DNA from 2 places in the Synechococcus sp. R55.3 genome. Region 2 is predicted to be linked to the other one. Evidence: riboswitches for the same ligand, from Rfam matches in the RefSeq annotation. Region 2 holds a riboswitch; the other holds the start of a gene.

Region 1 (12,172 bases), on a different contig from region 2:
GCCGCCTTGGAGCTGCCGTGGGTAATCACGCAGATGCCGTTGACTCCGAGCAGCAAAGCGCCGCCATACTCCACGTAGTCCATCCGCCGCTTCACCTGTTTTAGGTTGGGTCGGAGCAGCCAGCAGCCCAACTTGCCGCGCCAACCGCGGGGCAGCTCCTCCCGCAGCACCTGGGTGATCACCTGTCCGACGCTCTCGGCAAACTTGAGGAGGGCATTGCCCACAAAGCCGTCGCACACCACCACATCAAACTCCCCGGTCAGCACATCCCGCCCCTCGGCATTGCCGGCAAAATGGATCCCTGGCAATTGGGCCAGGCGCTGGTGGGTGGCCAGAGCCAAATCGTTTCCCTTGTTGGGCTCCTCGCCGATGTTGAGCAGGCCCACCCGCGGACGCTCGACCCCCAGTACACACTGGCAGTAGAGGGATCCCATACGGGCAAACTGCTCCAAAAAGCGGGGCCGGCAATCTACATTGGCTCCCACATCCAAAAGCAACACCGGCTTGCCTCTTAAAGTGGGCAGAAGAGCACCAATGGCCGGGCGATCGATCCCTGCCAGCCGGCCCAAATGAAGGTAGGCCGCAGCCATCGCTGCTCCGGTATTCCCGGCGGCCACCACAGCATCGGCTTGGTTGGAGCGCACCTGTTGCATTGAGACGTTGATGGAGGCTTTGGGCTTTTTGCGTACCATCAACGGCTCTTCCGCCATGCCCACATCGTCCTCGGCAGGCACGATGGTGATCCCAGCAGGCAAGGGCTGAGGCAAAAAGGGCTTGAGGGACTCTGGACGACCGACCAGCGCAATCCCGACCCGCAGATGCCGATGGGCCAGCAAGGCGCCCTTGATGATCTCTTCGGGAGCGTAGTCGCCCCCCATCGCATCAACCGCAATTCGCACAAGCTGACCTCACACTGGAATATCCTCGGCAACTGCAAGTCAAGCGTCAGGGAAAGCGCAGCGACCTCTGCAGTCCCCCTGCCGGAAAATTGGGAGCCTTAATGGCTGCAGGATGCTACCGAATTGTACCAAAAAACTGGATCTAAAGCCCCGCCCTACCGCTACGCAGTTCCTCGTAAGTGCTGTCGTAGAACCAGAAACCAGAATCCTTGCCCTCTAGAGCGGGGGGTATGTCAACAGATTTGTTTTCCTCAATCAAGGCCGTAGGTTCCGCACCGAGCCCGAAGGGATCCGTTTGCGCTGCTTCTTCCCCACCCTGCATAGGAAACGTGGACTTCCTCACGCCTGCGTGAGGGCAGCCAAGAGAGAGCGTACCTGTTGGACGTGGGCGTGTGCAGTGGAGTTTCTGGCCTGGTGTTGGCCCAGCTCCGTCTCCAACTGCGCCAATTCTCCTGCCAACGCTGCCCACCGATCCCGCTCTGGGTAGAGGGTGGCCTGCAGGTGATTCAGGCGACCCCAGGTTTCTGCCATGGCCTGGGCGCGCGCCCGCAGGGATCCCTCCTCTTGCTCCAGGTGTTGCCACTGCTGCTCCAACTCTTGCCGTTGGCGGGCAAGCTGCTCTTGTTGAGAAGGTAAAGAAGAATCCAATTGTTGGATGAGGCTCTGCAAGCGACCTTTTTCTTGAAGGAGATCCTGTTTTTGGCTGCCGATCTGATCCAGAATCGGGCCAATATCGACCAAGGTAGGGGCGGCAGCGGCCTGCCCTTGAAGCTGGCTGAGGCGGGCCTCTTGGCGGGTCAACTCTTCGTATTCCCGCTGTAGGTTTTTCTCCTGAGGCAGCAGAGCTTCTTCGAGGGCGCTGCAAGCAGACTGAGCGTAGTCAATATCCATTTCGATATCGAACCGCTCTTCGGGAGAGGCAGTGGCCAAACGCTCTTGCAGCTCCCGTAGGGCTTGGCGATTTTGCTCCAGCTCGGCCCGCTGCTGGCTAACTTGGGCCGCCCGCTGCTCGTAATCCCGGCGCAGTTGGCTGACCAAAGCCGCCAGCTCCTCGACCGAGATGGGAGGATCCGCGGATCCTGCCCTGCCGTCGTGATGGGCGATGATGAAGTCGTACTCTTGAACCAGGCGATACGTCTGTTGCTGGAGAGTTTCCTGCAAATGCAGGTGGCGGGTGATCTGTTGCAGTTGTTCTTGATAGGCTCGCAGGGATCCCTGCCGAGTTTGCCATTCTGCTTGGCTGTGCTCCAGGGATTGTCGGGATCCCCACCAAGCGGCGCGGCGTTCTTGCCAAGCGCGGTAGTCCCGATCCAGCTCGTCTTGCCGGATCTGGGCCTGCTGACGTTCTGCTTCCAGTTGGGCAATCTGTTGATTCAAGTGCTCCTGCTGCTGCTGAATGTGGCTTTTCAAGCTCTGCAGAAGCGCCAAGGGATCCCCAGCCGGATGTAGAGTCTCCTGGAGCTGCTGCACCAAAGCCTGTAGCTGCGCTGCTTCTGCTTCCCCCAATCGGCTGGAGCGAGCTTCTTGCAATTGAGCTTCCAACTCTTGCCGCTGTCGATTCAGAGCTTCCCGCTGTTCTCCGATCAGCCGCTGTTGTTCGGCCAAGTAAGCTTGCTGGGCTGCCAGCTCCTCTTTGAGGCTGTCCAGGAGTTTGCGATCTTCCTCTACGGCTTTGTATTGCTCGTACAGCCGCTGCACCTCTTCTTCTTGGGCTGCCAGATCCATCTCGCGGCGTTTAAGCTCATGGGCCTGAAAGGTGAGGGACTGTTTCCAAACCTCGATCTCCTCTTCCTGGCTGCGGGCTTTGAGCTGAAGTTGGCTGAAGTTTTGCAGGTAAGTCACCAGTTGGCGAGCAGCTTCGCTGATGCGGGCGACCTGACGGCTGCCGGAGATTTCCGCCAGCACCAGCGACCCATCCTTGAAACGCCCGGCCTCCTGGGCAATGCGGCCTTCCAGGGTAATCGATTCTTCGTTCACGGCCACCCAGGTATTGTCCTGCTGCTGCTTGGCCAGCAATTGTAGAGACGACTTAGCAAACCCAATCGGCTTGGATAGCTCTGCCAGGTACAGCACGCCTGAACTCCTTCAAAACAGCATGGACAACGCCAATCCCAAACCCTAACCCCACCGAGCCCTCGCCCCTGGCTGGGGAACAATGAACGGCTGCCGGAGTAGGGCTCCCCAAGGCGCAAAAGATGGCATCAGACTCTATACCTTACCGCTCTAGACTCAACCATAGGCTAAAAAAAGCACCTTCGCCAGATGAGTTTTGGGGATGTCCGGGGTAGCTATTCAAACCGGTGGCGGAGCACTAAGGTAGTCTAGGGTGTGGTGTAGGGTTCTGCTCAGGGTTTGTATGGAGCTGCAAGGTGAGCCGCTTTCTATTCGTCGGCGTTCTCCTGCCCCGCCGGTGGTCGTAGCCTCTCAGGTGTACCAGACAACAGCGCCGGAAGCCAAGCCGCGCCACATTTTGGAAGAGATCGTCTGGCACAAAGAACAGGAGGTGGAGCGCCAACGGGAGCAGCTTCCCCTGAAGCAATTGCAACGGCAACTGGATCAAGCCCCGCCGGTGCGGGATTTTGTGGCGGCTCTTACCCAGTCTCCTCACCCTGTTTCCTTGATTGCCGAGGTCAAAAAAGCCTCCCCCAGCCGCGGCGTTCTCCGGGATCCCTTTGACCCGGTGGCCATTGCCCAGAGCTATGAGGCCGGTGGGGCCAGTTGTCTCTCGGTGCTGACGGATGAGCGGTTCTTTCAGGGCAGTGGCGAGTATCTGCGGCAGATCCGTCAAGCGGCAGGGATCCCCATCCTGTGCAAGGAGTTCATTCTCTACCCCTACCAAATCCTCTGGGCCCGCGCCTTGGGGGCGGATGCAGTGCTCTTGATTGCCGCCATTCTCTCCGATGCGGATTTGGGCTACTTTCTCAAGCTGATTCGGCAATTGGGCATGGCGGCTCTGCTGGAGGTGCACACCTCCCAAGAGTTGCAGCGGGTGCTGCGTTTGCCCCAACTGCAAGAGTCCAGAGGGCAGGTGCTCATTGGCATCAACAATCGCGATCTGAGAACCTTTGCGGTGGACTTAAACACAACGCGCGACCTGTTGGCCGCCCACTCGGATCTCCTCGGCGAGCTGCCCATTGTCAGCGAGTCCGGCATCCATACCCCTGCCGATTTGCAGCAGTTGCGGGCCTGGGGGGTGCGCTCTGTGCTCGTGGGGGAAGCTCTGGTGAGACAGCCGGATCCCGGCCAAGCTGTGCGCCACCTGTTGTCATCTCAGTGAATGAGAACCCTCCATCATATGGATCTCTGTTAAGAACAATGGATCTCTAAGGATTGCTCAGACCGATGAAACGTATTCCTGTGCCGGCTCACATCCACTACGAATTTCTGCTGCGGGTATTGGAGCGGCAAACCTTTCCGGCAGTGGAAGAACAGGATTTCGGCAACCGAGCCCGCACACAAGAGCTGATCAACTCTCTGCGCAAAGCCCTCACCCAACAGGTGCAACTGGAAGAAGACTGGCGACAGCGGGGCTATCAGGTGGACTACCGCTGGAATATGGACGAGCCTCAGACTCCCCCTTGACCTTCCAGTCCACTGTAAGGTTTAGCATCCTTTCAGTGGCATTGGGTTGGGGAGGTTTCCCAAGATGCAGGTTGTTTTGACAGTGCCCAAGCTGGCCTGTGCGGCTTGCGTGGACACCATTGCGCAAGCGGTGCGGCAACTGGATCCCCAGGCCCAGGTGGAAGGGGATCCCAAAACCAAACAGGTGCGGATTACTTCTGGGCGGTCTGTGAGCGATTTGCGGCAGGCCCTCACCCAGGTGGGATATCCCCCGGCCTAGTCAATTTTGGGCCGGGAACGGTCGGGCGTCTGTTTTGAATTTCTGTACAGATGGCTGCCTTCGCCCTGCCCAGGGTGGAGAGTAGCTGTCGTTTCATCAACAAGGTGTTGCCATGTCTGCCCATAAAGGGTCATCGGGTGCACTATCGGCCTCTGCGCCTTCTCCTGAGGGCACTTGGCAGTTGGCCCTGCAAGGGATGAGCTGTGCCTCCTGCGCCCGCAGCATCGAACAGGCCCTCACTCAGGTGCAGGGAGTATCCTCCGGATCCGTGAATTTTGCCAGTGAGCAGGCCACCGTCAAAGGGGATCCCCGGCTGGTGGATCCGCAGGCGCTGATTCGGGCGGTGGAGCGGGCGGGGTATCGGGCGCGCCTTATCCAGGAGGATTGGCAACTGGACGATCCGACAGACCCAGAGCGGATCGCCCAACGGGCCGCAGAACGGGAATTGAAGCTGAAGGTGGCGATGGGGGTGGGCATCAGCACGGTGCTGGTGATCGGATCCCTGCCGATGATGCTGGGAATGGAAATCCCGGGCTTTCCCATGTGGCTGCACAATCCTGGGTTGCAGTTGCTGCTGACGGCTCCGGTGCAGTTTTGGGTGGGCAGGCATTTTTACCGGGGAGCCTGGGCTGCTTGGCAACGGCGTTCAGCGGATATGAACACGCTGGTGGCCTTGGGGACGAGCGCGGCTTTTTTCTATTCTGTTTTCCCAACGGTTTTCCCCGACTATTTTCACCGGCAAGGACTGCACCCGGATGTCTATTATGAGGTGTCGGCGGTGGTCACCACCCTGATTCTGGTGGGCAAGTGGATGGAGCAACGGGCTAAGGGGCAAACCTCCGAAGCCATTCGCAAGCTGATCGGGCTGCAACCGAAAACGGCAAGGGTAATTCGCCATGGGGTGGAGCAGGATATTCCGATTCGGGAAGTGCAGGTGGGGGATCGGATCCGAGTGCGCCCCGGAGAGAAGGTGCCGGTGGATGGGGTCATTCTAGAGGGATCCTCCACCCTCGACGAGTCCATGGTGACCGGCGAGAGCCTGCCTGTACTCAAGTCGGCGGGGGATGAGGTGATTGGGGCAACGCTGAATCAGACGGGCAGCTTTGTGATGGAGGCGCGGCGGGTGGGCAAAGACACGGTTCTGGCCCAGATCGTGCGCCTGGTGCAGGAAGCCCAGGGATCCAAAGCTCCGATTCAACAGTTGGCGGATCGGGTCACCTCCTGGTTTGTGCCGGCGGTGATTGGGGTGGCAGTTCTAACTTTTGTGCTCTGGTGGGTGCTGGCCGATAACCCGACACTGGCCTTGGTGAACACAATTGGGGTGCTGATCATCGCCTGCCCTTGCGCGCTGGGGTTGGCGACCCCCACCTCGATCCTGGTGGCCACGGGACGAGGGGCAGAATTGGGGATCCTGGTGAAAAGTGCCGACAGCCTGGAATTGGCCCACCACTTGCGCACGGTGGTCTTGGACAAAACTGGCACCCTGACTGAAGGTCGCCCTACCGTCACCGATATTTGGGCTAATGGCTCCTCTCCCCTGACGGTGTTGCGCCTGGCAGCGGCAGTGGAGCGGCACTCGGAACACCCTTTGGCCCAGGCGGTGGTGCAGAAAGCCGAAGCCGAAAAAATTGTGATCCCTCCTGCCTGGCACTTTCAGGCAAGGGTAGGCAGTGGGGCAGAGGCTTGGGTGGAAGATCAGTGGATTCGCATCGGTCGGCTGAGCTGGCTACAGGAGATGGGGATCCCTTGGGATCCCTCTTGGTCAGAGCGGGTTCAGACCTGGGAAAGCCAGGGCAAAACGGTGATCGGCGTAGCGCAATCCCAGAGTCTGGTGGGGCTGTTGGCCATTGCCGATCCGCTCAAACCCACCTCTCCTGAGGCAGTGCAACACCTGCAACAGATGGGCCTAGAGGTGATCCTGCTAACCGGGGATAACCCCACCACGGCCCAAGCGGTTGCTCGGCAAGCAGGCATTCAGCGGGTAATTGCCCAAGTCCGTCCGGATCAGAAGGCAGCTTACATACGCAGCCTAAGACAACCTCGACACCGGGTGGCGATGGTGGGAGATGGCATTAACGATGCTCCGGCTCTGGCAGAAGCCGATGTGGGGATCGCCATCGGTACGGGTACGGATGTGGCGATGGCCGCCAGCGATATAACCCTCATGTCGGGGGATCTGCGGGGAGTCGCCACAGCCATTCAACTCAGCCGGGCTACCCTCAACAACATCCGCCAAAACCTCTTCTTCGCCTTTATCTACAACACGCTCGGGATCCCGATTGCTGCTGGGGCGCTCTATCCCTTCACAGGCTGGCTGCTCAACCCCATGCTGGCCGGGGCGGCAATGGCCCTGAGTTCCATTTCGGTGGTCGCCAATGCCCTGCGCCTGCGACACTTTCAGCCCCCCAAACCAGCGGGCCGGCGTTAGGCCCTCTCCCAGGGGCAAGGGGGATTAGCGCGGCAACAGTTTTGCTGCCCTTTGAGCATGAGTCTGCCGTACCGCTCATGTCTCGGGGCTATCTTCTGGCAGACAAGAACATCCCCCCCGGGAGCTTGGTGAATGGCAAGAGGCAAGCTAACCTAAAAAGCTCAGGCAGACTGGGGAAAGCGCGGTGCAAGTCCGCCACTGTGACGCAACTGTGATGGGATCCCTCCCTCAGCCAGAACACCCACCTGCCGTTGTCCTGTACCCCTTGCGATTCACAAGGAACGGAGTTTTTTGTGTTGAATACCCTCAGTGTTTCCCCTCCCCTTTCGGTTGGGCAGCTTGCTTCTCCTTCATTGCCCCTATTGCTTATCGGCCACGGATCCCGCGACCCTGAAGGGCGGCAAGCCTTTCTGGAGTTGGCCCAAGTCTACCAATCCCTCACTCCCCATCGACCGGTGATCCCTTGTTTTCTGGAGCTGACCCAGCCAACCATTGCCCAGGGGGTAGAGCAGTGCTTGGCCCAAGGGTGGCAAGAGATTGTGGTCCTGCCGCTGCTGTTGTTTGGGGCCCGCCACAACAAGTTCGATGTGACGATGGAATTGGATCGCCTGCAGGCCCTCTATCCCCAGTTGCGCATTCGTTACGGTGGGCCGCTGGGGATCCGCATCGAGATCCTGCAACTGCTGCGAGACCGATTGGCCGCTTTGATGGCCGCCCAACCGCGGCGGATCCCAGAAGCAGAAACCGTGCTCCTGTTTGTGGGTCGCGGCTCCAGCGATCCCGAGGCCAATGCCGAAGCCTGTAAACTGGCCCGGTTGCTTTGGGAAGGATCTGGGTTTGCCGCTGTGGAAACTTGCTTTATCGGCATTACCCATCCCCGCCTGCCCGTGGGATTGGAGCGGGCCTTGTCCTGGCATCCGCGCCGGGTGATCGTGCTGCCCTACTTCCTGTTTACCGGAGTGCTGGTGAAAAAAATTGAGGCGGCAGTGGAACAACAACGACAACGACAGTCGGAAATCGACTGGCTCATGCTGCCGGAATTGGGCCTTGTGGACACGGTGCTGCACAGCCTGCAGCAACTGGAGCAGGAAGCCCTACAGGGCCAAACCCAAATGAACTGCCACCTGTGCAAGTTTCGCCTGGCCGTGAGCGCAGAGGTCAGAGCTGGGCATACCCATCACCATCCTCACGAGCATCATCACCACCATCACGGGCACGGATCCCATCACCATCCTCATTCCCACCCTCACCACGACCACGGCCATACCCACGCAGCGGCTGGGGATCCCTGGGCCCAATTAGAGGGCTACCACCAACGGGCTTGGCAGGTGCCCTGAGAGGGAAACAGAGGCTGCTGGCGGGATAAACTGAGTGCAGACAGGCCATTTTTGAACCTGGTTTTCCCGCTCTAGCGATTGTGATAACGAAAAGCCAATGACGATGTTTTCCCGCTCCTCTTGGGTCTCGGGTGCCGCTGCTGCGGGGAGCGGGATTTTCGTCTTCGCTCTGGTGGTGGGGCTGTTGGATCAGATCCTGCCAACCCTGCCCAGGGTTTCCTTATCCTTGGCCGGGATCCCTGGGATCCTGGCTGCCGCTGGGGCCTCCTATGGGGCCTGGCGGGTGGTTCAGATGGGTCTGCAGTCGGGCTCCTGGACTGATTTTCGGGCCTCGCTGGTAGCGGCTCTGTCTCCCTTTGATCCCGCCGATTATGGCGGCAACCCTCGGCAACCCGAGGAGGATTCTCTCCCTTTGCAGTCGGTTGACGAGGATCCTCAAACCCAGATCTGCGATCGACAAATTCTTGATCAAGCTGAGCAGCAGACGGAAACTGAAACCGAAGTAAGCGAACACACTCAAGTAAGACTGCAGGGCGAGCAGCACCAGGATCAAGCTTCGCAGGCCAAGGCCCAACAGTTGCAGCCCCTACAAGAATTGTCATCACCTTCTTCCCCAAGCCCTGAGTCGGCAAAACCCACACCAGAGCCAGAGCTCAACCAAAAACTTCGCCAACTCCAGATGCAGGTCGCCACTCTGAAAATAGAACTGGAACTCCAAGAAATCCAACTGCAGCAGTTGGAGGTGAGGCGGACTCGGCTTCAGCAGCAGAAGCAGAAACTCAAGCACGTTCTGCGTCGCACGGCGTCCGAAAATCAAAGGCTGCGCTTCTTACAGGAGCAAAAAGCCCGGCAACTGGAGCAAACTCAGCAAGAGCTGCAAGCTTTGCGGGAGTCCTACCGCGCCTTGCAAGTTCTCCAGGAAATAGGCTTCACCCTAACCCAAAACCTATCTCACAAAATAGCCGAAACGGAACCCTCTAAGCCCTCCGGCTAGCCGAAGTCTCAACTCACCCGTTTCAGGACAAATACACTCCCCTCGCTGCCCCGGCCCATCCGCAAATCTTCATCCAAATAGGTGATATCCAGCCAGCCCGTTGGCTCGCGGCGGCGAATATCGATTTGAATAGCCGGGATCCGCTCCGGAGCCCGCTCGAGCAAATAGAGAAAACTCTCGATCTCGTAGCTCATCAAAGCTTGGGATCCGAACACCAATCGCTCGAAAATCACCCTCACCCGACGCTCCGATTCGGGGTAAAAGCGTGCCGATACCGCCAAGATTCCCCGTGGCACCCAAGCCCCCAGCCAGCCGGATCCCTGGATCTCCGCCACGTTGAAGACCCGTCCAGCCTTGGCCCGAATACACTGGTAGATCTCGCCGGTGGTCAAAAAAGGCAACTGTGCCAGCCGCAGCAGAGCTGTGCTCGTGGTAAATAGGGTGAGCCAGTTCCCCTCCAACCCTTCAGGAGCCGATGTTGGCTTGGGGGTGGGGTTGAGCGCTTCTAGGACGGCAATTTGAGACAAAATCTGGGCTTTTTGGTCAGGGGAAACTTTCCGGCCCCGGTCGGTCGCCTCCAGTAGGTGCAGCAGAGCCGATTTTTGCTGAGCCAGGGCCTCAGACATGGGCACACTCCGAAGGCACTGACCCTATTTTAGAGAACGCGGGATCCCTCTGCCCTTAACCGTCTTCTCCCACCAGTTTCAGGTTCAGATCTGCCACCTGCTCATACCCTAGCCCGGCCCGCACCACCAGCGGCTCGGATCCGGTCAAATCGATTACCGTAGAGACCTTGGCCCGGCGGGGGGCATCGTCATCCAGCACCAGATCCACCTGTTTTTCCAACTGCCGCATTTCCTCAGCCGCAAAGATCCCACCCTCATCCCAGGGATCGCTCTCCCATTCCCAGGTTTGCCCAAAACTTAAGCCCAGGGATCCGACGGGATCCCCCCCCAGCTTGGCAGAGGTCGAGACAATTGGATTGCCCAACTCTTCCAGCAAAGCCTGACAAATGGCAGAATCGGGCACCCGGATGCCGGTGGTTTTCCGCTTGGGATCCATCACCAACTTGGGCACCAGCTTGGTTGCTGGCAACAGAAACGTAAACGGGCCGGGGATCAGCCGCCGCATCAGTCGATAGGCTGAATCGGTGACCTGGGCATACTGGGCAATGCGCGAGAGAGAAGGACACAAGAAGGTGAGGGGTTTATCGTTGGAGAGGTGCTTGATGCGGCGTACCCGCTCCACTGCTTGTTTATGGGTCGCGTCGCAGCCAATGGCGTAAACCGTATCGGTGGGGTAGAGCATCACCGCCCCCTCCCGCAAAGCCGCTGCGATCCGCCGGATGGAACGGGTCTGGGGCTGTTGAGGATGCAGCTTAAAATACTCGGCCATCGGGCAGGTGGAAAGAGGTCAAGACTCGGAGCAGCTCCCCCCCAAAGGGTTTTCCACAAGAGGGCGGGGGGTCGGTGGCACCGACACCGGCAGGGATCCCTGAGATTCGGGCCAGTCCTTCAGTTGTTGCATCAGGGCTTGGATGTGCAGACGGGGCAGATAGGGCCAGTCGCCCGCTTCTTCCAAATCTTGAAGCACCCGATACAGAGCTTGACGGGTATTGGGCAAAGACTCCCGAAAGGCACCTTCCAGGATCGCGCGGTGCAACTCCTCCAGCAGCCGCAGGAGCATCAGCAGCTCCACACACGCTCCCGCCCTCGCCTGAGCCGCCTGTTCAACGGCCAACATAATCTGACGCAAATCCGGTGGCAGATCCTCCGCCGAGATATACATGGCCACTCGTCTCTGGGTTCTGGGAAGGCAGGGGCTTTCCCATTCTAAGATTCTTCTGCCCTAGGACTGGATGGATTTTGCCCCCACAAGATCCAACTCCGCAGACTGTTGGGATCCCCGACCCAGGCACTGCCACACCCGCTGCAAGAGGGGATCCAGCCCCTGCTTGGCAATTGCAGAAATGGCCACTACGGAAGTGCCGGCAGCGGCAGACAGCCTCTGGGTGCGCTCGGCAACCTGCTGGGGATCCAGAACATCGATCTTGTTTAAAACCAGAATTTGCGGTTTGTCGATCAGCCCGTGGCCATAGGCGTGTAGCTCCTGCTGAATGATCTGGTAATCCCTGACGGGATCTGCCGCCGTGCCATCCACCAAATGAATCAGTACCCTGGTGCGCTCCACATGGCGCAAAAACTCGTGGCCCAGCCCCACCCCCAAGTGCGCCCCCTCGATCAGCCCCGGGATATCGGCAAACACCACCCCATCTCCCGATGGATGGGGCACCACTCCCAAATTGGGCTGCAGCGTGGTGAAGGGGTAGTCGGCAATCTTGGGCCGGGCAGAGGAGACCACCGAAATCAGAGTGGACTTGCCCGCATTGGGCAGGCCGACAATGCCCACCTCGGCGATCAACTTCAGCTCCAGGCGCAGGCGCACCCGTTCTCCTGCTTCGCCCTTGGTAAATTGGCGGGGGGCACGATTGTGGTTGCTCAAAAAATGGGCATTGCCCAAGCCGCCTTTGCCCCCACGGGCTACCAGCAATTGATCCCCTTTGCCCACCAGATCGCCCAACAATTCCCCAGTCTCCGCATTGAACACCACAGTACCGCAGGGCACCCGCACCAGCCGATCCGCACCACTGGCCCCGCTGCGATGGTTGGGCCC
Region 2 (18,092 bases):
AAACGGTTGCGTTCTTCTCGATCCTCAATGCGGCGGGACAGATGAACGCCTTTTCCGTAGGGTCGCAACACCAAATACCGCCCTGGAAAGGCCAAATCTCCGGTAAGCCTTGGCCCTTTGTTGCCGGTAGGCTCTTTCATCACCTGTACCAGCACCTTTTGCTGCGGCAAGACCAGCTCAGAAATCGAGGCATGACTTCGCTTGAGGCGCAGCGGGCCCAGGTCGCTGACGTGGATAAACCCATTGCGCTCTGCAGGGCCGATGTTGACGAAAGCGGCATCGATGCTGGGCAGAACGTTCTCGATGATTCCGACGTAAACGTCTCCCACTTGGTGAGCGCCGCTGGCGACGATCAGCTCCTGCACTTGATCTTCGGCGAAGACGGCTGCCACTCGATGTTGCTCGGCAATGACAATCTGCCTGGGCATTAACTTCCCTCCCCGCCCCAAGGGCACGCGGTTACGGGTTGAACCCTCATTCTGGCGAGGTGTTGTCCTTTTGCCGGGATCCGCTTAAGTTTCTTTGACCAGGATTGACTCATCATGGGGCTGTCCATTACCCTCAGCTCTGCTTTGACGCTTGGCTTTGTTTGCTCTCCAATGGGTGAGGCGAGTTATGTAAACTGCCCAATGCTGGCCTTGGTGGGTACAGCAGGGGGCTTCTGCTGTGGGGATAAAAGCTCATCGGATGAGATGAATGGATGGGGTGAGGTTTGCATGGAGATTATTGAATAGGCTCAGAAAGCAAGACGGCTCCGCTCCGGGAGATTGGAGGCTGGCCCATCGCAGAACCCCAGTTGTGCGGCCTAGCCCGAGTCCACAACAAGGCAGGGTTTGCACGGGGAAAGAAGCACCTTCTCAGGGTAAGATTGAGATCTGGGCTAGGTCGAAGGGGCACACCTTTTTGTTGCGCCTATCGACTCGACCCCATCACGCCTGTTACCTGCCCTGGGTACTGAGTTAAGAGTGTCTCCATTCCAAAATCCGGCCCAGCTTTTGCCTGCTGCTCACCCCGCCTTTGGTCAAGTTGATGCCTGGCGAGCCCCACAGCGACAGGAGCCAGCAATAGCAGCATTATAGCGCTTGTGGGATCCCTCAGCCCAGACAGACCCTTAGCCCTTGGGTTGCTCCCAGAGGAAGTGCTCAATCTGGATCGGCTAGGGGGTTCTCCCACAACAGGCGCAGCCGCTTTGCCGTCTGTAGTGTCCAGTGGGGCAACCCCAATGACTCGGCCATTTGAACCAGATGGGTGGGCCGCAGGTAGGCACCGTCGTTGCGGCAACTGCCCCGGTAAAGGAGGCAAGCGCTGCCCTCGGGGGTCAGGCCCTGAAACTCTAGGTAGTAAAGCAGGGCGCGGGCATTGAAGGGAGAGGACTTGCCAGACTTGGAGGTTTTTTCAATCCAGATTTCCTGCGCGTCTAGGATCTGGGTGACCCAGGCAGGCCAAGAGGACTCCGTCCCGCTGACGCAAATGGCTTTGGGCAACTCGCAGCTCACCGTAAGCTGATATTCGGCGGCGTAAACGGCTGCGGTGGCCGAGGGATCCCGAAGGCTAATTTCTTGGACGGCTTGGATGGGGATCTCCGGGGGCAGCTGTTCGCTCAGAAGGGCGCGCAGTTTCTCAGGCGTCAGAGGACCTTCAGGCCGATCCAGCAGCTCCAGATCCAGGATTTCGCCATAGCCTTCCTGGCCAATGGGCAGAGCGTTGGCGTTGGCCAGGCGGGGCATGGGGTGGTAGCCGCCGCTGAAGGCCAGAGGTAACCCCGCTCGCCGACAGGCCCGTTCCCACAGGCGCATGAGATCCAGGTGGCCCAGCCAGCGCAGATCCCCGGTTTTGCCGTAGGTGATGCGGAAACGCTGGGCAGGTGGCTCCGGCTCCAGGGGATCCGGGGTGGGGGTGGGTTTGCTCTGCAAGGGCGGGACGGGCGGAGGGGGAATGACGATGTTGTGGCCGAAGCCGGGGCCGCAGATGCCGCAGGCGGAGCAGCCCTCGAAGGAGCAGTCTTCCACGGTGAGGGCTTCCAGGGCGCGGCGGTAGTCTTTTTGCAGCCATTTCTTGTCAATGCCGGTATCGATGTGATCCCAGGGCAAGGGATCCTCCAGGCCCAATTCCCGGATGGGGAGATGGGCGCAGAGGGCGACCGGATCGGCGGCAGGATCCACCTCTTCGCCGCAGTAGGCCCTCACCCAGGCAGCATAGGCGGTGTCGATGCTTTCCCACCAGGCATCCATGCCGGCACCGGCCCGCCAAGCCCGCTCGATCATCTGTCCCAGGGAGCGATCCCCTTTGCCAATAAAGTCTTCCAGGATGCTGAAGCGGATGTCGGTGAAGTGGGCTTTGACGCCCCGCAGCCGCCGCAGCTCTTTCTGCAGCAGGGTTTGCTTGCGCTGCACGTCGGCGTAGTCCACCCGGTGCCACTGGAAGGGGGTGTGGGGCTTGGGGGTGAAGTTGGAGAGGGTGAGGGTAAACTCCACCCGCTTGCGACCCAGGGCTGCACATTCTCGCTGCAGCATCTCGACGGTGCGGGCGATCCCCAGGACATCGGCGTCGGTCTCGCCGGGCAGGCCAATCATGAAATAGAGCTTGATTTTGTCCCAGCCCTCTTGGACGGCGGTGCGAATGCCGCGAATCAAGTCGGCATCGGTGAGGCCCTTGTTGATGATGTCCCGCAGCCGTTGCGTGCCAGCTTCGGGGGCAAAGGTGAGGCCGGAGCGGCGGGATCCCTTCATGATAGCGGCAATTTGCTCATCAAAGCGATCCACCCGCTGGCTGGGCAGGGAAAGGGCAATGTGTTCTCTGAGGAGACGGTTGTGCAGCTCCGCTCCCACCGCCGGCAGGGAAAGGTAGTCGGAGCAACTGAGAGAAGAGAGGGAAAATTCGTTGTAACCTGTTCTCCGCAAGCCCTGCACCACAGCCTCCACCACTGCTTCCGGATCCACATCCCGCGCTGGGCGGGTAAGCATTCCCGGCTGGCAAAATCGGCAGCCCCGTGTGCAGCCCCGCCGCACTTCCATCACCAGGCGGTCGTGGACGGTTTCCACCAAAGGCACCAGGCCGACGGAGTATTGGGGTTGAGGCAGGGCCACCCGACGGCGGACGCGCTCCGGCACCCCAGGCACAATGGGTCGAGGCGGGATCCCCTCGTAAAACTGGGGCACGTACACCCCCGGCACCTGGGCCAGCTCCAGCAACACTGCCCGGCGAGGCTGGGACAGGGATCCGGCCAACACCTTGCCGATCTCCGGTAGCACCTCTTCCCCATCTCCGAAGACGAAGAAATCGAAAAAGTCGGCAAAGGGCTCCGGGTTGGAAGTGGCGGTTGGCCCACCGGCAAAGATCAGAGGGCACTCTTCCGGGGTAAAGGGCTGCCGCTCCCACCACCTGAGCGGGATCCCGGCTAGGTCCAGCATCTCCAGGATGTTGGTGCCCCCCAGCTCGTAAGCCAGGCTGAAGCCGATGATGTGAAAGGCGCGCAGAGGGCGGCGGGACTCCACGGCAAACAGCGGGATCCCCAACTGCCGCAGGCGGGCCGCCAGATCCGGGCCTGGCAAGTAGGTGCGGTCACACAGTTGATCCGGCTGAGCGTTGAGGATGTTGTAGAGGATGAGGTGGCCCAGGTTGGAAGCTCCCACCTCGTACAGCTCTGGATAGCTCAGCACCCAACGCACCCGCGCCGAATCCCAAGGACGGTGGACGGCACCGAACTCTTTGCCCAAGTAGCGGGCCGGCCGCTGAATCTCAGGGGTAAGCAGGCGATCCAGATCGATGGGACTCAGATGCGGTTCAGTTGCAGCCAGAGAGAGCATGGGGATCCGCCGAGACGTTAATACAGCCACTGATCTGACTCTAGCCGAACTCTTCGAGCAGACCCAACCCAAGGGAAAGCGCTTTGCCTCTCTAAGTTTGCAGGTTACCGGTAGGCGAAACAACCATACTTGCAATGTCGTGAAGTCTGTTCAACCGGGAAAACTCTGCGGCGGACGCTGCAAGGCCAGCGCCAACTGTTCGTACTCTGCCAAATGGTTGTAGACCTGAGCCGAGATGCGTACCCAAAGCTGCCCGGCGAAGGGGATGATCGGAACCTCAATGCGGTACGTGTGCCACAGGTAATCGTGCAGGCGACGGGCGCGCTCCCCAAGAGGCAGCTCAGGGATCCACTGCTGCCAAAATGGCGGCAAGGGTAGGGTGGCCATAAAGCCCAACATCTTTTCGGGGGCGGGCGGGATCCCCTCAAGAGCCTCCAAGAGCAACTGCCGCGCCTGCAGCAGCAGAGTGTGGTTGTGCTGACGGATGTTGTCCAGTCCCACCCCTTGGATAAACGCCAGGGCTGCTGAAATGGCCAACCAAGCGCTGGGATCCCGTGTGCCCACCCAGTCGAACTCGGCTGTGAACCCTTGCCCATAGCCGTGGGAGATCACCGTAGGATGAGTTTGGGCCTGTCGATAGGGGGCCACCCACAAAAAGGCACAGCCTTTCGGGGCAAACAGCCACTTGTGGGCATTGCCGGTGTACCAATCGGCTCCTAGCTTTTCCAACTCCAAGGGGAGAACTCCGGGGGCATGGGCGCCATCCACCAAAACCGGGATCCCGCGCTCCCGACAGAGGCCGATCAGCTCAGGCAGGGGGTAGATCAGAGCCGTAGGCGAGGTGAGGTGATCCAACACCGCCAGGCGAGTTTGGGGAGTGAGGATGGCCTCGAAGGCCGCGATAACCTGCTCTGGCCCCGCAATGGGGAAAGGGATCTGCGCCTCAACTGGGATGGCTCCCCACTGGGCACAGATGTACTGCAATGCCTGACGAACGGCCCCGTAACCGTGATTGGTGCAGGCGATCTGATCCTCTGGCCGGAACCGCAGCGAGCGCAAAACGGCATTCACCCCGCTGGTGGCATTTTCCACAAACACCAAATTTTCGGGTTCGGCCCCGACAAAATGGGCCAGTTCTGCTGCCGCCGCCCGCAAGGCTCGAGGAAGTTCCTCTCCCATAAACTGCACCGGCTGAGCCTCAAGGCGTTCCCGCCATACACTCTGGGCCTGCAACACCTTTTTCGGGGTCGCGCCATAGGAGCCGTGATTCAAAAAAACGGCTTGCGGATCCAGTCCCCACAAGGAGCGTTCGCAAAGTGGCGCACAAGCACTGAGGGCAGCGCCAAAGTGGGGAGAAGTGGATCCCAGGTTGGAGAAGAAAGGCATGGTTCACTCCCTCTGTCCCTGGACGATGCAGGAAAAAGATGGGGGAATTGCTGCGATCTGTGTGAGGGGTTTGCTCAGAAATCCGAAGATATCAACACCTATCAACACCGCTGATGTGGAGACCAATGGCATCTCGACTGAATGTCAGAACCTAAGGCTCTTTGAGACGGATTCTCCTAGGTTGATCTATTGGCCGTCACCCAATTCTGGGCCGAGATCCGAGATAGGGGCAATTTTGCTGAGCTTGATTTTGGGGTTGCTGGCAACAAACTGCTGTAAAGTCCACTCGTTCTTAAACAGAAGAACGGGCCTGTCTTGAATGTCTTTAACAACTAGGGTGTTAAACAAGCTGGGGATGTTCTCCAGCGCCTTCCAGCCATTCTCGACCCAGCGAGCCAGGGTGTAGGGCAACATCTCCAGTCGGGTTTCGACGTTGTATTCACTTTCAAGGCGGTACTGCAAAACCTCAAACTGCAACTGGCCCACCGCTGCCACAATCGGATCCCGTTTGGAATCGTCGATAGAGTACATGATTTGTACAGCCCCTTCTTCCCGCAGTTCCGCTACCCCTTTCTGGAACTGCTTAAACTTGGAAGGATTGGGATTCTTCAAGTAGGCAAACAGCTCAGGAGAAAAGCTAGGGATCCCGGCGTAGCGCAGCTTCGGGCCGGTGTAGATGGTATCCCCAATGGTGAAGATGCCGGGATTATTCAGGCCGATCACATCCCCAGGGTAAGCTTCGTCGATAGAGATGCGCTCTTGAGCAAACAATTTCTGGGGATAGGATAGACGGATCGAACGATTGAGTCGGGCATGGTTGACCACCATATCCTTCTCGAACTTGCCGGAGCAGATGCGTACAAAAGCGACGCGATCCCGATGGCGGGGATCCATGTTGGCCTGCAGTTTAAAGACGAAGCCCGTAAACTCAGGATGTTCGGGCGGGATTAGCCCAGCAGTGCTCTCGTGAGGCATTGGCGGTAAGGAATACTCCAAAAATGCATTGAGGAAAAGCTCCACCCCAAAATTGGTCATGGCACTGCCGAAAAAGACCGGGGTTTGTTTGCCAGAATGCACCTGTTTTAGATCCAAGGTGGGCATGAGACCATCCAGCAGTTCCAGCTCTTCCTTGAATTGGTAATACAAGTCCTTGTCGATCAACTCCTCAATTTGCGGATCCCCAAGTTTAATGACGGTATCTTGAACTCTTAGCCGCCCCCCAGATACCCGCTCAAAGAAATGAAACTCCTGAGTTCGGCGGTCAAATAGCGCAGTAAACCGCTCGCCTGAGCCAATTGGCCAGTTGACAGGATAGGGCTTGAGGCCCAGTTCTGTCTCAATTTCATCCATCAGCTCCAAGGGATCCCGACTTGGGCGATCCATCTTGTTGATAAAGGTAAAAATCGGCAGCCCCCGCATCTGACACACTTCAAACAGCTTGCGGGTCTGGGTTTCCAACCCTTTGCCGGCATCTTCCAGCATCACGGCATTGTCAGCCGCTGCCAGGGTGCGATAGGTGTCTTCGCTGAAGTCCTGGTGGCCGGGAGTATCCAGCAGATTGAGACGAATGTTGCGGTAATCAAATTGCAGGACGGTAGAGGTGATGGAAATACCCCGCTGCTTTTCCAGTTCCATCCAGTCGGAAGTGGCCCGCTTTTGCGCCCGACGGGCCTTCACAGCTCCCGCTTCTTGAATGGCCCCCCCGTACAACAGCAGCTTTTCGGTGAGGGTGGTCTTCCCCGCATCGGGATGGGAAATAATGGCAAAGGTGCGCCGTTGCTCTACAGCTTTGGCCAAATCAAGTTCTTTCATCAACTGTTGCCGCTCCACTACAACCTGGTCGCCTTAAAGAAGATTCCGCCGCGATGTTGTCCCCTAAAGAATGGGAGAGATACGGAGAAGGAAAAAATAGAAAATCAGTGGGAAATACGCTTGAGAATAATGAGGTTGGGTTGCCGCCAGGTAGCGAGGGGGAGAGAGCACAGGCCGAAAAGCGCGAAAAGCCAACAGAACCATTTTGACCCTAGCACAGGAACAGGGATCCCTGTTGTCTGGCATACTGGCGGAGATCTTGAGGGGGAATTTCCCAGGCCAACCGGCCAGAACTCAAAGCAGATGCTGCTCGTTGTTGTTGCGCAACGCTGACGTGAAGAGCAGTTGCTCAATCGTGGCAATGGTGAAGTTTTGGCTGATCACCAGCCGCTCGACGCGAATGCGGTGGGCTTGCAGGAGGCAATCTTGCTGCAAGGGCTTGGGCAATTGTTCCCAATGATCCAGCAGGACTTCCAGCAAAATCTCGCCCGGTAGCCCGGTGGCGCTTTCCAGGGATCCCAGCTTTTCTACCCTCTCGACAGACCATTTGAGGGTGAGCTTTTGCAAGCCCAGTTGTGCATCCAGAGCTTCACGGGGATCCGACTGGGCACCCTGCCCATTGGGGGTGCCATTGCGGCGAACCCCATTGTCGGTGCAAGCAGTAGCAGGGGGCAAAAGCTCGGCTGGCTTTTCAGTTGGCAGCGAAGTATTGGCCCATTTGGCCAGACTGACCTGGGGTGAGGAGGCAACCCTTTCCACCTCGACCGGAGCGGGCGACAAGTTGGACAAGGGATCCGCATCCCGAGAAGGAGCTTCAGGTGTGGAGAGCACACTGGCCAGGAGAGGCATCCGTCCTGCCTCTGGTGGGGTTGTGGCAACCTGGCACAGAGGGGACGAGGCGGCGGCAGATGGATCGGGCTCAACATCTAATGCCGCAGGGTGAGGCAGATCCAGGGAATCCGTCCCCCTGTTGTCCTCTGGACGGTGCGGAGCCTCAACGCCATCGGCAGCCGTAGGTGCAGGTTCCATCGGCTCTGGCTGCTTATTCACCCCCATGCGCGAGAGCAAATCTGCCTTGGTGGGGCCGGTGGGCAATTTTTTTTTGGGAGGCTTCTTGGCGGTAGCCATGTTAGCGGGCCTCCAACACAGCCTTGAGGACCTCACGATAAGGTTGGGCCAGGAGATCTTCCCCCGCCTCCGCCAACGACCAGCCCATGCTGTTGGTTTGCTGCACCACTGTACTTTGCCGCACCGGCGTGAAAATGGGGATCCCTTGCATCATTTCCGCCAAGGCTTCCACCGCGGCCCGCGACATTTTGGTGCGGTTGTTGCCCACCCACTGTTCCCGTGTGGGGAGCACCCCCAAAAACTTGGGCACATGAAAATCCAGCTCTTCCAATTCTTTCAACAGCACCAGGGTACTTAGGGCCCCCATCACCCCCTTTTGGGTACATTCCGTCGGCACCACCAGCAGATCGGCGCTGAGAATGCTGTTGTAGGTGAGCAACCCTTTCGAGGGGGGGCTGTCGATGACCAAAAAGTCATACTCCGGCAAAATCGGTCGCAAAGCCCGCTTCAAAAACAGCTCCCGCCCCGGCTCCATCACGATCGCATCCATGGCCCGCGAGAGACTGTAATCGCTGGGGGCCAACCACAGCCGCTCCTGGCGATCCTCATTCAACGGCGGACGGATAATCTCCCGAATGTGAACCCGATCCGCCCCCGGCAGAATCGTCTCGGCAATGGTGGCCGACTCGGACAGATCCGTCCAGCCCATCCACTGGCTTAAGTTGCCCTGCGGATCAAAGTCAACGGCCAGCGTCTTGCCATGCTCGGCCAACATGATGGCCAGGTTGAGGGCGGCTGTGGTCTTTCCGGATCCCCCACTCAAACAGGCAACGGTGATGACAAGCGCCGTTCTGCCAGACATGAGTTATCCCCTCGTAGCCCATCCCCTAACACTATAGCTAGGGTTAAGCAATAGTGTTCACACTTCAGATAGGGATCCCGCCGCTGGGAATGGCCTACAGGGATCCAGCCGCTGGGAGCTGAGCTTCCTCAGTTCTTTTCGATCCTCGGATTGAATTCTCAGAGGGAAGACACAAACCGGTGCAGCCGCTGCAGCCCTTTTTCGAGGGTGGTGCGGTCGGCAGCGTAGGAAAGGCGGATGTAGGAATCTGCTCCAAAGGCCACTCCCGGCACGGCAGCGACATGGTGTTCCCTGAGTAGCCGCTGGCAAAACTCCACCGAACTTAACCCGGTTTGGCCGATGTTGACAAACACATAAAATGCGCCCTCCGGCTCTGGGCAAGTCACCCCCGGCAAGGTGCGGATCTCGTCCAGCATCAGATCCCGCCGCTGCCAGAATTCTTGGCGCATTTTTTCCACAGCCGCTGCCGATAGGGGGCTGGTCAGGGCTTCCAGAGCGCCGTACTGGGCGAAGGTACACACATTGGAGGTGCTGTGGCTTTGCAGGTTGATGGCTGCCTCGATGATGGGCTTGGGCCCGGCCAAGTAGCCCACCCGCCAGCCGGTCATGGCGTAAGCTTTGGCGAAGCCACTGCTGAGAATCAGGCGCGGCATCAAGTCAGGGCAAAGGGATCCCAGGCTGATGTGGCGGGCCTGTCCGTAGACCAGCTTTTCGTAGATCTCGTCGCAGATCACGTACAGATGGGGGGCCGAGAGGATCACCTCTGCCAGAGCTGCCAGCTCGTGCCGGTGGTAAACGGCTCCGGTAGGGTTGGCCGGTGAGTTGAGAATCAGCAGCTTGCTGCGGGGGGTGAGGGCCTGGCGCAATTGCTCGGCGGTGAGCTTGAACCCCTGGGCCTCTTCCGTCTGCACCCGCACAACCTTTGCCCCTGCCAAAGCCGCAATTTCGGGGTAGCTGACCCAGTAGGGAACAGGCAGGATCACTTCATCGCCGGGATCCAGCAGCACCATGGCCAGGTTAAACAGGGTTTGCTTGCCGCCGTTGCTGATCAGGATCTGGTCACGGCTGAACTGCAGGCTGTTTTCTTGCCGCAGCTTGTCGGCCACTGCTTGGCGAAGAGCGGGGATCCCGGCGGTGGGGCCGTAACGGGTTTTGCCCTCTTCCAGAGCACGGATGGCCGCGGCCCGAATGTGGTCAGGCGTATCGAAATCCGGCTCGCCCGCGCTCAAGCTACACACATCCAGCCCCTCTGCCTGCATGGCTTTAGCCAGAGCCGAAATGGACAACGTGGGGGAAGGGGATAGATGGGCGACCCGTTGGGACAAGCCAGCAGACACCATCGGTCAGGGAGCTCTTTGGTTTATTTTAAAGTTCTGAAGCGGGGCCAATCTAGACAGCTAGGCTACTGCGGTCAACAGGCGGGTACCATCCACCAGCAACAGCTCGTTGCCCTCTCGCTCTGCCAACAGATCCCAAAACTCGCCCGCCACAGCTCCCGGCAAGAATCCTTCCAAACGCAATTGCAGCGGGGGAAATTGCTTGGTTCCCTGGGGCTTGCGCCGCACGGTCACCTCAACAAAGCCATCGTGGGGCTGGACGATGCCGCGGATGTTAAAGCCTTCCTCTACATCTTCAGGGGCAGGCAAAAACGGCTCTTCTTCCCACTCTGGGTCTTGCTCCTCTTCCGGTAGGGCCAAGATGCGAATGACGCTCAAGCCCAAAGCCCCCCCTGAACGCGGCTGCGGCTGCACATAGTACCAGTAGGTGTGGCCACTCTCGATGCAGTGGTTGAAGGGGCGAAGAAGCTCGGCGCGTCCGGGAGTAGCCGGATATTCTGCCCCGTCAGAAGCAACCAAAATTGCCTGTGCATAAGCCTTGGGGATCGATCTCAGGGATCCCTTAACTAGGCCCAAAGCGCGGAATTGGTAAGGGTGGGCGGGAGGAGGCAATGGGTTCATGGCGGCCAGATCTTGGAAAGCCAGGGAAGTAGAGTCCATCATCTTATCCTATGGCGATCCTCAGATTGGAATATCCAGGGCTTTCCTCAGCATCGCCTCCAGCTCATCGCCCTGCCGACTTGCGCACCGCGATCAAGCTGCTGGTGGTGCCCAGAAAAACCCCCATCCCCAACAACATCGACGGCAAGAGCCAAAACTCCAGTTGGCTGCGATCTGCCTGCATCACCTTGAGGAAGGGCAAGGCAATCAACTGCTCCAGCAGCTCCTGCAGCAACTGCTGGGATCCCAAGATCAATCCCCAAGCTCCCACTGCGCTGATCACCCCAAACAGGCACCCTTGCAAAATAAAGGGCAAGTAAATCCAGGCTGCTGTCGCCCCCACCAATTGCATCACCTCGATCTCCCGCCGCCGCGCCATGACGATGAGGCGAATGGTGGTGGTGATGACCGCCACCGCTGTCAGGGCCAACACGCCGGTAATGGTCAGGGATCCCAGCCGTAGCATGTCCTGGAGCTGGGCCAGTTGCTCCACAATGCGGTCGCCGTAGTAGACCTCATCCACCCCTTCCAGTTGGCGAATCTGCTCCGCCACTTCCCCCAAGGCTTCGGTGGAATCCGCCTTAACCCGCAGAGCATCCACCAAGGGGTTCTCCCCCAACTGGGTTTCCATGGCCGCCTCGTCTTGGATCCCCATTTCCAGCAAAAGGTTGCGCCAAGCCTGGTCTTTGGTGATGACCTTCACCTCGGCCACATGAGGCAGTTGGGCGACCTGAGGTTGCAGCTCCACCCCCTGCCGTTCCGGCTCCAGGTAGACGGAGATCTCCAGTTGTCCTCCCAGCGACTGCACCGTGGCATCCACGCCCCAGGACAGCTCAACGCCGATCCCCACCAAGAACAGCAACACCAGCAGGGTGCTCACAGCGGCCCAGTTCAGCCAGCCCCCCCGCCGCAACCCCAAAAAAGTCTCCTGTAGGAGATAGCGGATTTTATTGAGAAATCGGGAGAGAGATTGCATGCTGTTCTCCATCCAACAATCAATGGGCTCAGACCCTTGCCCCCTGGAGCTCAACAGAGCCTGTGAAGAGCAAAATAGGGATCCCGGCAGGCCCTCAGCGCAGATCATACAGGCGCCCTCCCTCCATGCGCACCACCCGGTGGCCGGCCCGCTCCACCAGCTAGCTTTGGATCGAAAGCTGTCCGCTCAGCAGCATTCTGAGCGCATCCAGCCCACATCTGGCTCAGCAAGAAGAGGCCCACAGACCACACAGTTACTTTTAAGCTTGATGCCATAGAAACCCCGATCTGTCGCTTTTTCAGCAAAAAGGAGCAAACCCCCTTGCCTCCTGGACAAGACTTATGGCAGCTAAGCTATCACTGCCTTATCTTGAGAGCAATGCAGGGGGGGAGGATGCTTAGAGGATTCCGATGACTTCCTGCAAGACCGCTGGGTGAAAGGTGAGGTCTGGTAGCTCCAAAGGCTGCTGGCTTGGTGATGATTGAAGCACTCTACTCCCGTCTCTGAACTCCGTGATACGATGTAGCTCAGCTATCGGTTCTGACGGGGATCAGCCGCCAGAGGAAACGGGGAAAGAGCAGTGAGAATCTGCCGCTGTCCCGCAGCTGTGATCCGGTTTAGGAGAAGTCCTGCAGCAAATCTCTAGAGTCATTCGCTGCCGATCCAGATCTTGTCCCCCAAAACCGTGTCAGTCAGAATGCCCGCCGATGGTTTTTCTAAACTTCACAACATCTGCGAGGTACAGATGGTAACTGTCTTGGCTTTAGCTCGTTTCTGCTTTCGTTATCCTGAGCATTTTCCCGGCGTTGCTCCCACAAGCTTTCGGTACTCCTCAGCAGTAGAAATAAGTCCAAGAACCCAAGCAAGACTCTGAGCCAGTTGGCCGGGAGAGAGTAAATTTTGGGTGCTGTTGCACCAAGATCTATCAAGATCTACAGCCCGCCTACGCGAAGGAAAGAGTGAGATGTCAGGCTTCCTGACTTCAATTGGTAGGCTGGCAAGTAGCCACTGCGATCGCTGGCTGCGTTGAGTATCTTTTTTGCGCAAAAGGCAGTGTTTTGTTGGGGTTCCAGAGGCAAGAGAGGAACAGCCGGTTTCTTCCTTGGCGGGCGGGATCCCAGTTGAGGGCGAATTGAACGCAGGAAAATTAGAAAACTCATTATTTGGGATGGCACACAACATGACTGCACAAACCATGACATTGGGGTATGCCCGCATGGGCAAGCGCCGCGAGCTCAAAAAAGCTTTGGAAGGCTTTTGGAGTGGTGCCCTAGGGTCAGAGGCTCTGCTGGCTACCTTTTGGGATTTGGAGACTCAAGCCTGGCAGACTCAGCTACAAGCTGGGATTGATCACATTGCGGTAGGGGATCAGACTCTCTACGACCATGTACTGGACTGGGCCACCTGGCTGGGGCTGATCCCCTCTCGGTTCCGAGGTCTGTCGGGTTTAGACCGCTACTTTGCCATGGCGCGGGGGCGGGAGGGCCTGCCGGCTTTGGAAATGACCAAGTGGTTTGACACCAACTACCACTACTTGGTACCCGAAATTGAGCCGGAAGCCGATCCCAGTCCTAACTTTGGGGATTTTTTGGAAAGAGTTCGGCGGGCCCAAGGGATCCTAGGGGAGCGCACCAGCCCCGTTGTCCTCAGTCCAGTGACTTTGCTCTGCCTTAGCCAGCGATCTGGGGATCTGCGGGCGGACTTGGAAAAGCTCCTTCCTCTGTACCGGGATCTCCTCCAGGAGTTAAAACAGCTGGGGATCCCAGAAGTCCAGATTCACGATCCCATTTTGGTTACCAGCCAGGGAAGTGGCCTGCGGGAAGCTGTGGAAATGAGCTACCGCCAGTTGGCAACCGCCGGGATCCCTGTCCACTTGGTCACCTACTTCGATGACCTGGGGGAGACTTACCCCTGGGTGGTGCAACTGCCGGTGGCCGGCATTAGCCTTGACTTTACCCGTGGCCACACCCTGGATCTGGTAAGAACCTATGGCTTTCCGGCTGACCAGATCCTAGGTGCTGGCGTAGTGGACGCTCGGAATGTCTGGAAGGTTCAGCCTGAGACCGTCTTGGCCAGCCTGCGGGAGCTGCAGGGGGTAGCTCCCAACCTACGGGTGCAGCCTTCCGCTTCGTTGCAATTTGTGCCCCACGACGCTGCTCTGGAAGCCCAGTTGCCGGAACCCCTCAGAAATGTCCTCAGCTTTGCCGAACAGAAGCTGGCCGAAGTAGCTCTCCTGGCGCGAGCCCTCAACGGCGAAGACACTGCTGCCCAGCAGGCGGAAATCCAGCAGCAATGGCAGAGCTTTGCGCAGTTTAGCCCCCCCAACCCCCAAGTGCGCCAGGCTTTGGCCAACCTCAAGCTCCAGGACTTCGAGCGATTCCTGCCCTACGAGCAGCGCCTAAGTCGGCAGGTTCAGCTACCACCTTTGCCCACCACCACCATTGGCTCCTTCCCCCAAACTCCAGAGGTGCGGCAGTGGCGAGCTAAGTACAAAAGAGGGGAGGTTTCGCAGGCGGAGTACGAAGCAGCCATTGACGCTGAGATTGCCAAGTGCATCCGCATTCAAGAAGAGATTGGCCTGGATGTGTTGGTGCATGGGGAATTTGAGCGCACCGACATGGTGGAGTACTTTGCCCAGAAGCTGGAAGGCTTTGCCTTCACTGAACACGGCTGGGTGCAGAGTTACGGCAGCCGCTGCGTGCGCCCTCCCATTCTCTACGGCGACGTGGTTCGCCCCCAACCCATGACAGTGCGGGAATTCCAAGTAGCCCAGTCCCACACCCAAAAGCCGGTGAAAGGCATGCTCACGGGGCCAGTGACTATGCTCAACTGGTCCTTTCCCCGTGTTGATATTCCCCGGCGGGAGCAGGCTTTGCAGATTGCCCTGGCCTTGAGAGCCGAAGTGGCAGATCTGGAAGCGGCTGGAGCGGTGATGGTGCAAGTGGATGAGCCGGCACTGCGGGAGGGGCTACCTCTGAAAAAAGAACGCTGGCCAGAATACCTCAGCTGGGCAGTGGATGCCTTTCGCCTAGCTACCGGCGGGGCCAAGCCGGAAACCCAGATTCACACCCACATGTGCTACTCAGAGTTTGGGGACATCATCGAGCACATTGAGCGGCTGGATGCCGACGTGCTTTCCATTGAAAACAGCCGCAGCAACAACAAAACCCTGCTGCAAATTGCCCAGGCTGGGTATCGTCACCAGGTGGGCAACGGCGTTTACGATGTCCACAGCCCTGCGGTGCCGAGCGTTGAGCAAATCCTGCAGCAGCTGCGCACAGGACTGGCCCACTTGCCTGTGGAGCAAACTTGGGTTAATCCCGATTGTGGCCTCAAGACCCGCCGCTGGGAGGAGGTGATCCCCGCACTGAAAAATATGGTGGCTGCCGCTCATCAGCTAGGGGAGGAGCTTCTGGAAACCCAACCTGAGGGTCTGCGCGAGTAAGGCCCACGACCCGCTGATGTAACTGGTCGGGCTGGCTTGACAAGTCGCCGCGGGCGGTGCCGCTGTTGTGCTGATGCGGCTGGCTTAGGGCCTACGGTCTGCTGATGCAACCGGCAAAGCTGCTCTCCGGGATCTCAAAAAGCTTGTGGAGAGCAAAATAGGGATCCCGGCAGCCCTCAGCGCAGATCATACAGGCGCCCTCCCTCCATGCGCACCACCCGGTGGCCGGCCCGCTCCACCAGATAGGGGTCATGGCTGGTCATGATGACGGTCACCCCAAAGGAATTGAGCCGCTCCAAAATCTGGAGAACCAAGAGGGAGTTTTCCGGATCTAGGTTTCCTGTTGGCTCGTCCGCCAGCAGCAGCACCGGCATGTTGACAATGGCCCGGGCCAGGCTAAGGCGCTGCTGTTCCCCCCCCGAAAGCTCATGGGGAAAGTGATCTCGCTTTTCGGTCAGCCCCACCATCTTTAGGGTCGGCCCGATGCGACGGCGGATTTCTGCGGGGGACAGCCCTTGGGCGCGCAGCACGAAGGCCACATTTTCTGCCAGGGTGCGGTTGGCCAGAAGGCGATAATCTTGGAAAACCACCCCCAAGCGCCGCCGCAACATGGCCAGCGGACGCGGTGGGATGCGGTAGGGTCGCCGCCGCCCTTCAGAAGAAAATAGACAGACTTGATCGACGATGACCGTGCCCTCGGTGGCCTGTTCCGCCCCGTAGAGCAGTCGCAAAAGAGTGGACTTGCCTGCTCCGGAGACCCCCGTTACGAACACGAACTCGCCGCGGCGCACCTCCAAGTTCACATCCTGAAAAATCAAGTTGCCGTTGGGAAAGACTTTGCTCACGCCCCGCAAGGACACCATGCTGGCCGGGGTTTCCAGGGATCCGGATTGAGTGCTGCCGTAAAAGCCCAGGGTGGCCTCTGGATTGGCCGGGGCAGGGAGATGAGGAGTCGGAGCCGTACCGGCCCAACGGTACAAGCGAGGAGGATAGCCGATGTGCTGACCGATCACCATAGTAAGCGCCTAGACAGAGGAGGGAGAGAGCGCCGGCAGACTAGGGGCGCAAACGAGAAGAGGGATCCCACAGCACCCGCCAGACAAACTTGGGCAAAGCCAACATGCGTCGCCAGCGCCAGGGTTCCTGATAGAGACGATACAACCATTCCAGGTGATGGTCACGCCACCAACGGGGCGCTCGCCGTTTTTGGCCGGCCCAAATGTCCAAGCTGCCCCCCACCCCCATCCAGATGGCTTGGGGCAAAAGGGGACGCCACTTTTGGATCCACAGCTCCTGCCGCGGGGATCCCAGCCCCACCCACACCAGTTGCGGTCGAAATTCCTGGAGAGCTTGCAGAAGCTCTTTTTCTTCCTCGCTAGAGAAGTAGCCGTGGTAGCCCCAGAGGGCCAAAGCAGGACACTGGGCTTGCCAATATCGAATTGCTGCCCGGTTGACTTCCGGCCTTCCCCCCACCAGGGCCAAGCGCCACCCCCGTTCTGCCGCCAACGGGATCAGGGTTTCTGCCAGCTCGATCCCCGGCACCCGCTGGACGCGGATCCCTTGCCGTCGCAAAGCCCACACCACCCCGATGCCATCGGGGATCACCAGCTCCGCCGCTTGCAGCACCTGGGCAAAGGCCAGATCCCGCTGCGCCTGCATGATCATTTCCGGGTTGCAGGTAACCACCTGAGCGCCCTGACCCTCCCGAATACGCGCCTCAATCCAGGTGGCGTAGCTCTGTAGGCTGGCCTCCGGCAGAGCAAGGTGCAGGTTCACGCCCAGAATCGCATGGATGGATAACGACACTACCGACCGAATGCTGGCCCCCACTGGAGCCGTTGGACACGCTTTTAAGATAGCCCGGACCTTCTCCCAGAGGGAGAGGCGAGTTCGAAGAGGCATTTCATGGCTATTTGACCACGAAAATCTCTTCCCTCAGGCATCCGCGGCGGCATCCACGGCGTATCTCCATCAGACCAGGCCAGAGGGAATTGCCCGACCCAGAGCAAGCCCCTGAAGGTTGGTTGCCATCTTTCGAGACAGGAGACTTGAGATGAAGACTGCAAAGACTCCCTTCGCTCTGCCTCAATTGGCCGCCGAATGGGATCCCAGCCCTGCAACCTCCCGCCGCAGCTTGTTGTTGGCTGGTTTGCTGGCGGGCGTAGGTGGAGCAATTGGATTGCGCACCCTGCCCGGTGCCGCCCAGTCCAACACTGCCGACATCGCCATCCTCAACGCGGCCATCGACTTGGAACAGCAGGCAATCTGGGCCTACAAAACCGCTGCCGGCAAGTTGAGCAATACTGAGGTGGGCAAGATCGTGTTGGAAGTGGCCACCAAGAACCTGAAGGATCACGAACAGCACCGGGATCTGCTGGCGGGCGCCGTGCGGCAACTGGGGGGGATCCCCTCTCGGGCCCGGGATAGCTACGACCTTTCCACCTACATCGACAACAAAGAAGGCAATCTCGACTCCGATGCCAACATTGCCAAGCTGGCCCTGGCTCTGGAGTTTGATGCAGCCTTGGCTTACAACGACGCGTTTACCCAGCTTTCCAACAAAGACCTGGTGGCTGCCGCCAGCACCATTGGCCCCAACGAAGTTGCCCATGCCACTGCAATCCGGGCCGTGTTCCACAGCCTTGACCCCAGCATTCTGGTGGTGCCTGCCCCCTTTGTCAGCGCCGAGACTCGGGAGCGCTGGATCCTGAAGGTGTAGAGCTGTTGGTAACCCCTGCCG

Evidence for each region. A riboswitch is a leader RNA that binds a small molecule or an ion and turns the genes downstream of it on or off. The one in region 2 is predicted to bind cobalamin.
Region 1: linked by a shared signal. The riboswitch ahead of NW849_RS10440 (sirohydrochlorin chelatase) and the one ahead of metE (5-methyltetrahydropteroyltriglutamate--homocysteine S-methyltransferase) in region 2 are both predicted to bind cobalamin.

Annotation. Positions count from the first base shown of each region.
Region 1 is NZ_JANSIG010000065.1:1,282-13,453, reverse strand. Features, by position in the region: gene plsX (phosphate acyltransferase PlsX) at 1-878, opposite strand, end outside; gene hmpF (pilus motility taxis protein HmpF) at 1,239-2,972, opposite strand; gene trpC (indole-3-glycerol phosphate synthase TrpC) at 3,256-4,176, shown strand; gene NW849_RS10455 (DUF5340 domain-containing protein) at 4,242-4,481, shown strand; gene NW849_RS10450 (heavy-metal-associated domain-containing protein) at 4,546-4,740, shown strand; gene NW849_RS10445 (heavy metal translocating P-type ATPase) at 4,853-7,168, shown strand; cobalamin riboswitch at 7,296-7,432, shown strand; gene NW849_RS10440 (sirohydrochlorin chelatase) at 7,465-8,505, shown strand; gene NW849_RS10435 (hypothetical protein) at 8,603-9,499, shown strand; gene NW849_RS10430 (PAP/fibrillin family protein) at 9,508-10,125, opposite strand; gene NW849_RS10425 (L-threonylcarbamoyladenylate synthase) at 10,181-10,894, opposite strand; gene NW849_RS10420 (hypothetical protein) at 10,913-11,287, opposite strand; gene obgE (GTPase ObgE) at 11,348-12,172, opposite strand, start outside.
Region 2 is NZ_JANSIG010000017.1:4,564-22,655, reverse strand. Features, by position in the region: gene NW849_RS04435 (Rne/Rng family ribonuclease) at 1-428, opposite strand, end outside; gene NW849_RS04430 (TIGR03960 family B12-binding radical SAM protein) at 1,143-3,806, opposite strand; gene NW849_RS04425 (aminotransferase class V-fold PLP-dependent enzyme) at 3,957-5,192, opposite strand; gene NW849_RS04420 (peptide chain release factor 3) at 5,379-7,004, opposite strand; gene NW849_RS04415 (hypothetical protein) at 7,299-8,132, opposite strand; gene NW849_RS04410 (ParA family protein) at 8,134-8,934, opposite strand; gene NW849_RS04405 (pyridoxal phosphate-dependent aminotransferase) at 9,093-10,274, opposite strand; gene NW849_RS04400 (hypothetical protein) at 10,332-10,934, opposite strand; gene NW849_RS04395 (cell division protein FtsX) at 10,996-11,907, opposite strand; cobalamin riboswitch at 12,426-12,631, shown strand; gene metE (5-methyltetrahydropteroyltriglutamate--homocysteine S-methyltransferase) at 13,088-15,352, shown strand; gene NW849_RS04385 (cell division ATP-binding protein FtsE) at 15,529-16,368, opposite strand; gene NW849_RS04380 (WecB/TagA/CpsF family glycosyltransferase) at 16,409-17,128, opposite strand; gene NW849_RS04375 (DUF4439 domain-containing protein) at 17,406-18,071, shown strand.